DNA from 3 places in the Serratia sp. UGAL515B_01 genome. Region 3 is predicted to be linked to each of the others. Evidence: predicted binding sites of a transcription regulator. Region 3 holds the regulator's gene; each other region holds the start of a gene.
The links. The regulator LexA, encoded in region 3, represses DNA repair genes until DNA is damaged. The targets are predictions, from matches to a motif close to TNCTGTATGTACATACAGNA.
Positions count from the first base shown of each region.

Region 1: dinB (DNA polymerase IV) is a predicted target of LexA. The motif match lies at 1,695-1,714, and genes of this name have one in related genera.
Region 2: sulA (SOS-induced cell division inhibitor SulA) is a predicted target of LexA. The motif match lies at 1,944-1,963, and genes of this name have one in related genera.

Region 1 covers NZ_CP109901.1:3,117,977-3,121,263, reverse strand. Annotated here, with positions in the region: gene nqrF (NADH:ubiquinone reductase (Na(+)-transporting) subunit F) at 16-1,239, shown strand; gene nqrM ((Na+)-NQR maturation NqrM) at 1,364-1,591, shown strand; gene dinB (DNA polymerase IV) at 1,728-2,789, shown strand; gene pepD (beta-Ala-His dipeptidase) at 2,890-3,287, opposite strand, start outside.
Region 2 covers NZ_CP109901.1:1,329,936-1,333,222, reverse strand. Annotated here, with positions in the region: gene yccS (YccS family putative transporter) at 1-1,086, shown strand, start outside; gene OK023_RS06135 (TfoX/Sxy family DNA transformation protein) at 1,083-1,751, opposite strand; gene sulA (SOS-induced cell division inhibitor SulA) at 1,986-2,492, shown strand; gene ompA (porin OmpA) at 2,853-3,287, shown strand, end outside.
Region 3 covers NZ_CP109901.1:3,480,723-3,484,009, reverse strand. Annotated here, with positions in the region: gene plsB (glycerol-3-phosphate 1-O-acyltransferase PlsB) at 1-113, opposite strand, end outside; gene OK023_RS15710 (diacylglycerol kinase) at 359-727, shown strand; gene lexA (transcriptional repressor LexA) at 851-1,459, shown strand; gene dinF (MATE family efflux transporter DinF) at 1,684-3,021, shown strand; gene zur (zinc uptake transcriptional repressor Zur) at 3,120-3,287, opposite strand, start outside.

The DNA.
Region 1 (3,287 bases), 360 kb from region 3:
AGGCAGGAAGCATTTATGGAAATTATTTTAGGCGTTGTCATGTTTACCTGCATCGTCATGATGCTGGCGTTGTTGATCTTGTTTGCCAAATCCAAGTTGGTGAATACGGGTGACATCGCGGTTGAAGTTAATGGCGATCAAGATAAAAGTTTTACTGCCCCTGCGGGCGATAAATTACTCAACATGCTTTCTAGCCAGGGGATCTTTGTCTCTTCTGCCTGTGGTGGTGGTGGCTCCTGTGGTCAATGTCGGGTAGTCATCAAAGAAGGTGGTGGGGATATTCTGCCGACAGAACTTTCCCATATCAGCAAACGTGAGGCTAAAGAGGGTTGCCGTCTGGCATGTCAGGTCAATGTGAAGCAGAACCTGAAAATCGAACTGCCAGAAGAGATTTTCGGCGTAAAAAAATGGGACTGCGAGGTTATTTCCAACGATAACAAAGCCACCTTTATCAAAGAACTTAAGCTGCAAATTCCTGATGGCGAGGATGTGCCATTCCGTGCCGGAGGATTTATCCAGATAGAAGCCCCTACGCATGAAGTGAGTTATGCAGATTTTGACGTACCGCAGGAATATCGTGGTGATTGGGATAAATTCAATCTTTTCCGCTTTCGTTCGGTCGTTAAAGAGAGCACGGTACGGGCCTATTCAATGGCCAACTACCCCGATGAGAAAGGCATCATCATGCTCAATGTGCGTATCGCCACGCCACCACCGAACAACCCGGATGCACCGCCAGGTATTATGTCCTCGTATATCTGGTCGCTAAAAGCGGGGGATAGGGTGACGATCTCTGGGCCATTTGGTGAATTCTTTGCCAAGGATACGGATGCCGAGATGGTCTTTATCGGTGGTGGTGCAGGCATGGCACCTATGCGCTCACATATTTTTGATCAACTGAAGCGTCTGAAATCCAAGCGTAAGATCTCTTTCTGGTATGGTGCCCGCTCACTGCGTGAGATGTTCTATGAAGATGATTTCAATCATCTGCAGGAAGAGAATGAAAACTTTACCTGGCATGTGGCGCTTTCTGACCCTCAGCCAGAGGATAACTGGACGGGATATACCGGTTTTATTCACAACGTTCTGCTGGAAAATTATCTCAAAAATCACCCTGCGCCAGAGGACTGCGAATTTTATATGTGCGGGCCGCCAATGATGAATGCGGCAGTAATCAAGATGCTGAAAGATTTGGGCGTTGAAGACGACAATATCATGCTTGATGACTTTGGCGGTTAATGCGTGCCTCCGGTGGTAGTTGCGTGAACGGTTGGATGCAGGTTGGTAAAAACTGTAAGCGGACTTGAAGAACGTTATTCCGACGCGTTCAAGCTCTACTTGGGGAAAAGTTAGTGAGGCGGTTATGCTGATGGTATTTGTTGCATCATTTGTGCTGTTTATACTGGTTGTGGGTGGTATGTCGCTAGGCTATGTATTTCGGCGCAAAACCCTGCAAGGTAGTTGTGGTGGTATCACTTCCTTGGGAATAGAGAAAGTTTGCGACTGTCCTACTCCCTGCGATACGCGCAAGAAACGCATGGCAAAAGAAGCTCTGCGACGCGAACAACTCAATAAGCACCGCATTCTCTGAAGCTGAAAGGCCCTGCTGATAGGGCCTTTCAGCTGCCGGTACTTTTCCTTCATCCGTAGAACAGCGTGTTGATGATGTACGCACTATTGAGCTTTCTGTTTGTGACTGTATACTTATACAGTTATCTTGGAGGGCTATGCGTAAAATCATTCATGTAGATATGGATTGTTTCTTCGCTGCAGTTGAAATGCGCGATGATCCCAGCCTGCGCGATATTCCATTAGCCATTGGTGGCAGCGTCGAACGACGTGGCGTGATAAGCACAGCAAATTACCCTGCGCGCCGTTATGGAGTGCGTAGCGCAATGCCTACCGCTATGGCCCTCAAACTGTGTCCCCATCTTAAATTACTACCTGGGAGAATGGCGGCCTATAAGGAAGCTTCGCAGCATATCCGTGAAATTTTTGCTCGCTATACCCCCCTGATTGAACCTCTTTCGTTGGACGAAGCTTATCTGGATGTGAGCAACAGTAGCCAATGCAATGGTTCTGCTACGCTGATCGCTCAAGAGATCCGTCAGGCGATTTCCGACGAACTGAGTCTCACCGCTTCTGCAGGTATTGCACCAATCAAATTCCTTGCAAAAATCGCTTCCGAATTGAATAAACCTAATGGTCAGTTTGTGATTGCTCCCGGCCAGGTACCCGCATTTCTGCAACAACTGCCGTTGAGCAAAATTCCGGGGGTGGGCAAGGTTACAGCTAACCGCTTAGAGGAACTGGGGTTAGTCACCTGTGCAGATGTACAACGCTATGATTTGGCAGCGTTACTAAAACGTTTTGGTAAATTTGGCCGAGTGCTGTGGGAACGCTGCCAAGGGATCGATGAGCGAGAAATCTCTCCCAATCGCTTACGAAAATCAGTGGGTGTAGAACGAACCTTGGCGAAGGATATTCACTATTGGAAAGATTGTGAAAAGCTGATTATCGAGAAGCTCTATCCAGAGTTAGAGATGCGTTTGCGCAAGGTCAAACCGGATCTCTGCATTGCCCGGCAAGGCGTCAAGTTTAAATTCCAAGATTTTCAACAGACTACGCAAGAGCATGTTTGGCCTGTTCTTAACAAAGAAGATTTGATCAACGTTGCGCGTCAGGTATGGCATGAAAGGAGGAACGGCCGTGGTGTGCGGCTGGTTGGCCTGCATGTGACGCTACTGGATCCTCAGCTTGAACGGCAATTGGTGTTGATGTGGGAATAATAACCAAACTTGAAGCTGTTGAAGAGCATTATGTATGAGGCGAATGAGCCCACAGTTCAGACACGGAGATAGCCCCAGCAAGGTCATTGGGGCTTGAGCATTAAGCGCGTTCAGGAATGTTTTTCAGCAACTCAGTCAACAGTGTCCAGTATTGACCCACGCTGGCGATGTGGACTTGTTCATCAGGCGAATGCGGCCCGGTGATGGTTGGCCCAATGGAAACCATATCCATATCAGGGTAAGGTTTTTTGAACAGACCACATTCCAGACCTGCATGGATCACCATGATGTTTGGTGTTTTGTTGAACAGTGTCTGGTAGGTTTCGCGTACCAGTTGCATTACCGGTGAGTGTGCATCCGGCTGCCAGCCTGGGTAGCTACCTTTAGCAACAACTTCCGCCTGAGCCAACTGGCCCAGTGCAGTCAACATGCCAACAACATAGTCTTTACCGGTGTCGATCAGTGAACGGATCAAGCAGATAATTTCTGCTTCTTTTT
Region 2 (3,287 bases), 2.1 Mb from region 3:
GAGTCAGAACAGACATTAGCTAACGGACAACAGGAGGAAAATAGTCTCTCAGACGATAGGATCACTGGCTGGAGCGATATTCGCCTGCGCATCAGTCGCCATCTGACACCAAAATCGGCGTTGTTCCGCCATGCAATACGCATGTCAGTAGTATTATGTACAGGTTATGCTTTCATTAAACTTACAGGGATGCAGCACGGTTACTGGATCCTGCTGACCAGCCTGTTTGTCTGCCAACCTAACTACAACGCTACACGCAGGCGCTTGGCATTACGCATTATTGGGACTGTGGCGGGCATTTTGATTGGCCTACCGATACTGTACTTTGTGCCCTCGCTAGAGGGGCAGATGATTCTAATCGTTCTCTCTGGGGTATTGTTCTTCGTCTTTCGTACCGTCCAATATGCCCATGCCACAATGTTTATTACCCTACTGGTCTTATTGTGCTTTAACCTGCAGGGAGAAGGATTCGAAGTTGCTGCCCCGCGTATCTACGATACTCTGTTAGGATGCGCCATAGCCTGGGCGGCTGTGAGTTTCATTTGGCCCGACTGGAAATTTCGTCAACTCCCCGCCATTGTTCGCAGAACATTGAATGCCAATTGCCGCTACCTTGATGCGATCATGGTGCAATACCATCAGGGCAAAGATAACAGTTTGCCTTATCGTATCGCACGCCGCGATGCGCATAACAGTGATGGTGAACTAGCTTCTGTGATCTCTAACATGTCGGTAGACCCTAAAGTGGACAAAGCCTTTCAGGATGTCGCGTTTCGCCTGTTATGTCTTAATCATATTTTTCTTAGTTATATTTCAGCCCTCGGAGCGCATCGTGAACGTCTGAAAAACTCCGCCGTACTAAATTTGCTTAATGACGCGGTATGCTTTGTTGACGATGCATTACACTATGAAAAACAAGATCAGCTACGTATTACTCAAACTCTTGAGAACCTATCAGAGAGAATTAAATTACTGGTTGCTGATCCAGAAAGCAAAGAACAACTGGTGTTGCAGCAAATTGGCTTAGTGCTCGAATTGTTGCCTGAATTGACAGCACTTAATGCACAAATAGAGAACACGCGCTAATTATTGATATGCTGTCTGAATACTCTTTTTTCCGTTCTTGCTTCGAAACCGGAAGGTATTATGACTATGGTTGCATCGAACCATTCAGTAAGTTCTTTTCGTCTCCATCTTGGCAATGCAACATGGTGATACCCGGCCATCGCACCAGCTAGTGACATCAGAATTTTTATGCCCAGACTTTTTTGTTGCTCAAGCAACCTGAGATAGGCTTGCTCAGCACCCAATAGGCGCAGCTCATAGATATTCTGTACGCCAGATCGCCATAGTAAACGTTCTAATGATACATCTATGTTAGGTAAGTCTTTCAACCTGCCTTTGCGCCGTTTTCTAACTTTGATCTCTTTACGTGCTTCACGCACAGCTTGCAAAGCGAGTGCAGATAGTTCTTGGCGCTCTGACCATAATCGTTCGTCTACCCGGTAATACCTCATGGTCATTGGAACACCACGTTTTAAATAGGTCATATTCGTCATGCCCCGTCCACGGAATACCGGTTCAAGACTCTCTGTAGCACGTAAATACAGTTCACCTTCAGCAACTACGGCAAACATCGTGCCATCAGCTAACAATCCATACCCACCAAATTGCGAGCGTGTAGAAATCTTCCCTAACTCAGCAAAGAAGATTTTTGCCTGTTCGATTCTCCTTGCGGATCCTCCTTTCATTAAGACCTCCTTTATATCGATAACAATTATCGAATACATTCACTTATGAAATAAATGTAACTGGAACAACTAATTAAGGAAAATACGCATTATCGCTATTGGTGCCAATCATAAAATCCAGACGTATAAAAAATGATCTCAATTATGCGAAGCATCACGAAAATTTGGGTTGATCTTCTGTCTCGATGGATATACTGTATATAAATACAGTAATATTGCTAGGCGGGATACTACATGGGTACTCAATCACTTTATCAGCCCCATTTCAGTCTGGGTTCTCAGGCAACTGGTCAGGTTGTTGGCACCGTCAAAGAAACCAACAGGTATGGCCTCATTAGTGAATTCGTTTACAACGAACAGCAACCAGTAGTAGCTCAATTGCTGCTGCCTCTACTACAGCAGTTAAGTATGCAGTCGCGCTGGCTGTTGTGGCTGACTCCACAGCAAAAACTCAGCAAATCCTGGATTGCACAAGCTAAACTCCCTGTCCATAAGGTTGTACAACTTAACCAAATTAGCCCTATGGCTACTGTAGATGCTATGGCAAGGGCGTTACTGACAGGAAATTACAGTGTAGTGCTTGGGTGGTTACCCGATCTCACAGAACAAGAGCGCCTGAAATTAAGCCAGGCAGCAGATTTGGGGAACGCTTATGGTTTTATCATGCGCCCCCAACAAGATGTTGCGACTTCACGCAGACACTGTTCAACCATAAAGATTCACTCGCCTTTATATCATTGATTAAATTTAGGACTATTCTCAGCAGCTATTGCCCTTGCCACATTTCCCACTAAGGGATGACACACCGAGCGAGTCCTGGCGCGGCTCCGCTTCGGTTTTGGCTTGTAAGAAAAACCTTATTACTCCCACCAAAATCTTAGTTGATATGTACAGTTCGATGTTTTTTTTTAGAGCTTTATCACATCACACTTGTAACTTTCGCTCTACGTTGTAGACTTTAGCACGCCAAGGTTATCCCAAAACGTCAGAAAAGCTGGCAAAGTAACAGACGAGGGTTAAAACCTTGGCGAAGGAATTTAAACCAAAGGCTCTAGCAAGTTTTAAAGCCTATTGGGTATTTGGATGATAACGAGGCGCAAAATGAAAAAGACAGCTATCGCATTAGCAGTGGCATTGGCTGGTTTCGCTACCGTAGCGCAAGCCGCCCCAAAAGATAATACTTGGTACACTGGTGCAAAACTGGGTTGGTCACAATTCCATGACAATTCATTTGTTAATGGTACTGTAGGTAATGGTCCTACCCATAACAGCCAACTGGGTGCCGGTGCATATTTAGGTTACCAGGCAAATCAGTATCTCGGTTTTGAAATGGGCTATGACTGGCTTGGCCGCATGCCTTATAAAGGTGATGTGAACAATGGTGCGTTTAAAGCACAAGGCGTTCAGTTGGCCACCAAATTGAGCTACCCAATCATGAACGACCTGGATATCTATACACGTCTGGGTGGTATGGTTTGGCGTGCGGATGCTACCGCTAATTTCGGTGCAGACACTGCAAACAGCCTGCGCACAAGT
Region 3 (3,287 bases):
GAGGGGTCTAACCCTAACTCCATGACCGGATCTGAAGGGATAACCTTACTGTTTACCAATAATTTCATTGGTAAACTCAATAATTTATAATAAATTTTACGCCAACCTGACATAACAACGTGAAGCCTCTTGTTAGCAATGCGCCGCAAGAATACCAGAAACCGGGTAACAGGTCTGTGGTGTTGGGAAATCCAGAACCATCCAGGCAATGGATAGACTTAATTAGATTATACCGTATGTGTGTCAGCTTGCAGCGCTGACCACTATGGCAGGGCTAGCCTTATGCTCAAAAAATGCCTTGCTGTATCCTGAATTGGTGACGGTTCTATCATTTACCGCTGAGAAAGGTCCCCTTACCATGGCAAATCAAATCACTGGTCTAAAACGTATTGTGAAAGCCGTTGGTTATTCATATAAAGGTTTATCAGCAGCTTGGCACAACGAGGCCTCATTCCGCCAGGAGCTGGTTGTTGCCGTGTTGGCTATCATACTGGCGATTTGGTTGGATGTCGGTGCCGTAGCACGGATTTTACTGATAGGTTCGGTAATGCTGGTGATGATTATCGAAATACTCAACAGTGCCATTGAAGCTGTCGTTGACCGTGTAGGAGCGGACTACCACGAATTATCGGGGCGGGCGAAAGACATGGGTTCGGCGGCGGTATCTTTGACGATTATTTTGGCGCTGTTTGTTTGGGGCTCCGTGCTTTGGGTGCATTTTGCTTGAAGTTAAGGTGACAATGTTGCGAACAAGTTCGCTAATCCCTGATTTTTATTCATTCTTAGGTTCCCAATCTATATTTACCTGTATATACTCACAGCAAGACTGTATAAACAAACAGGGGGCGGAATGAAAGCACTAACTACCAGGCAGCAAGAGGTCTATGACCTGATTCGCGATCATATTTCTCAAACGGGCATGCCACCAACGCGTGCCGAGATCGCAACACGTCTGGGGTTCCGTTCGCCAAATGCTGCTGAAGAACATCTGAAGGCACTGGCCCGTAAAGGTGTCATCGAAATCGTCTCCGGTGCCTCTCGGGGGATTCGCCTGCTGATGGAAGATGAAGAGGGGCTGCCTTTGGTAGGTCGGGTCGCTGCTGGTGAACCTTTACTGGCTCAGCAACATATCGAAGGGCATTACAAAGTTGATCCTTCCCTGTTCAAACCTAATGCAGATTTTCTGCTGCGAGTGAGCGGTATGTCGATGCGTGACATTGGCATTCTGGATGGCGATTTGCTGGCAGTGCATAAAACTCAGGATGTGCGTAACGGCCAGGTGGTCGTCGCCCGTATTGAGGACGAAGTTACTGTAAAACGTCTGAAAAAGCACGGTAACGTTGTTGAGTTACTGCCGGAAAACAGTGAGTTTCAGCCGATAGTGGTTGATCTGCGTCAACAGAATTTCACTATAGAAGGTTTGGCGGTTGGGGTGATCCGTAACGGTGACTGGCTCTAAAGGTTTTACCAGGTATTGGTGCCCACGTTTATCGACCATCTTCTTTCAATGCACAGACAATATACCCAAGTAACTTCAAGATACAGGTAACCAACATCCCTGTAACTTGAAGGGCTGCGTAAACAATGCCGTTACCTGAAAGATAGCAGGGTATATCGTGCAGCCCTAGTGCGATTTCTTTTTTAACTCATCCTTAACTGACCCTGCCTTGAGAACGTACTGCTATGCGCCTGCTTTCTACTTTCACCAGCGATGCCGACAAAGCGCTGTGGCGCCTTGCACTGCCGATGATCTTTTCCAATATTACGGTTCCCTTGCTCGGTTTGGTTGATACAGCCGTTATCGGTCATCTTGACAGCCCGATTTACCTTGGTGGTGTTGCCGTCGGCTCTATGGTGACCAGCTTCCTGTTTATGCTGATGCTATTTTTGCGCATGAGCACTACCGGCCTTGCGGCACAGGCGTTGGGAGCGCAAGACCCACGGAAATTGGCGCGTACTTTTATACAACCATTCTTACTGGCTCTGCTGGCAGGGATGGCTATTGTGGTGTTGCGTACGCCGTTGATCACGCTTGCACTGCATGTAGTCGGTGGCGATAGGGACGTGTTGGCACAAGCAAGACTATTTCTGGAGGTCCGTTGGTTGAGTGCCCCCGCAGCATTAGCCAATATGGTGCTGTTGGGCTGGCTGCTGGGTGTCCAGTATATACGTGCGCCGGTAATTTTACTGATTAGCGGCAATCTGCTGAACATCGTATTGGATATCTGGCTGGTGATGGGACTGGGTTGGAATGTGCAAGGGGCTGCAGCAGCGACGGTTATTGCGGAATATGCAACGCTAATGCTTGGCTTATGGTTATCATTACGGGTATTACGTTTACACGGGATTTCGCTGGCAATATTACTCACAGCTTGGCGTGGTAATCTGCGCCAGCTCTTGGCGCTTAACCGTGACATTATGCTGCGCTCGCTATTACTGCAACTGTGTTTTGCTGCCATTACCCTATTAGGGGCCAGAATGGGAGGGAGCGTGGTGGCGGTCAATGCGGTGCTGATGAATTTGCTGACGTTTACCGCCTACGCGCTGGACGGTTTTGCTTACGCCGTAGAGGCGCACTCGGGTTATGCCTATGGCGCACATGACGATCGTCGATTACGCAAGGTTTGGCATGCCGCTTGTCGGCAAGCGTGCTTGGTTGCCTGTGGTTTTGCCGTCATTTACTTGCTTGCCGGGCAGCAGATCGTGGCTGCATTGACTTCATTGCCTGAGCTTCGTGCGCTGGCTGGCCATTACCTGCCTTGGCAAGTGGTGCTACCTCTGGTGGGTGTTTGGTGTTATTTACTGGACGGCATGTTTATCGGTGCTACCCGTGGTACCGAGATGCGCAACAGTATGGCGGTGGCGGCGATCGGCTATGGTGTTACCCTACTGACCCTGCCTGTATTAGGTAATCATGGTTTATGGTTGGCTTTGACCGTATTTCTGGCACTTCGGGGCATTGTATTGTGGTGGATGTGGCACCGCCATCGTCTTCACGGAACCTGGTTCTCAGCAAGATAATTGCCAATTAATCTGGCCGGTAGAAAGGGAGCATTGATACCTAATCAGGGACCTCATCCCGCATTCGATAACGGGAACATAAGGTGTTCCCGGTCTATTTATTTTTTCTTTGTCACAATGCTGTGATCGTGATTGCAATCGTGTTTATTCTCACAAGCCTCTATTTCAACACAAGGGGAACATAAACCGTGTGCTTCAACCACGCTGTGCCGTAATACGAACCCTGATTCCTGGGCGAGTTTCTGTAATGTTTCTTCCATCCCTTC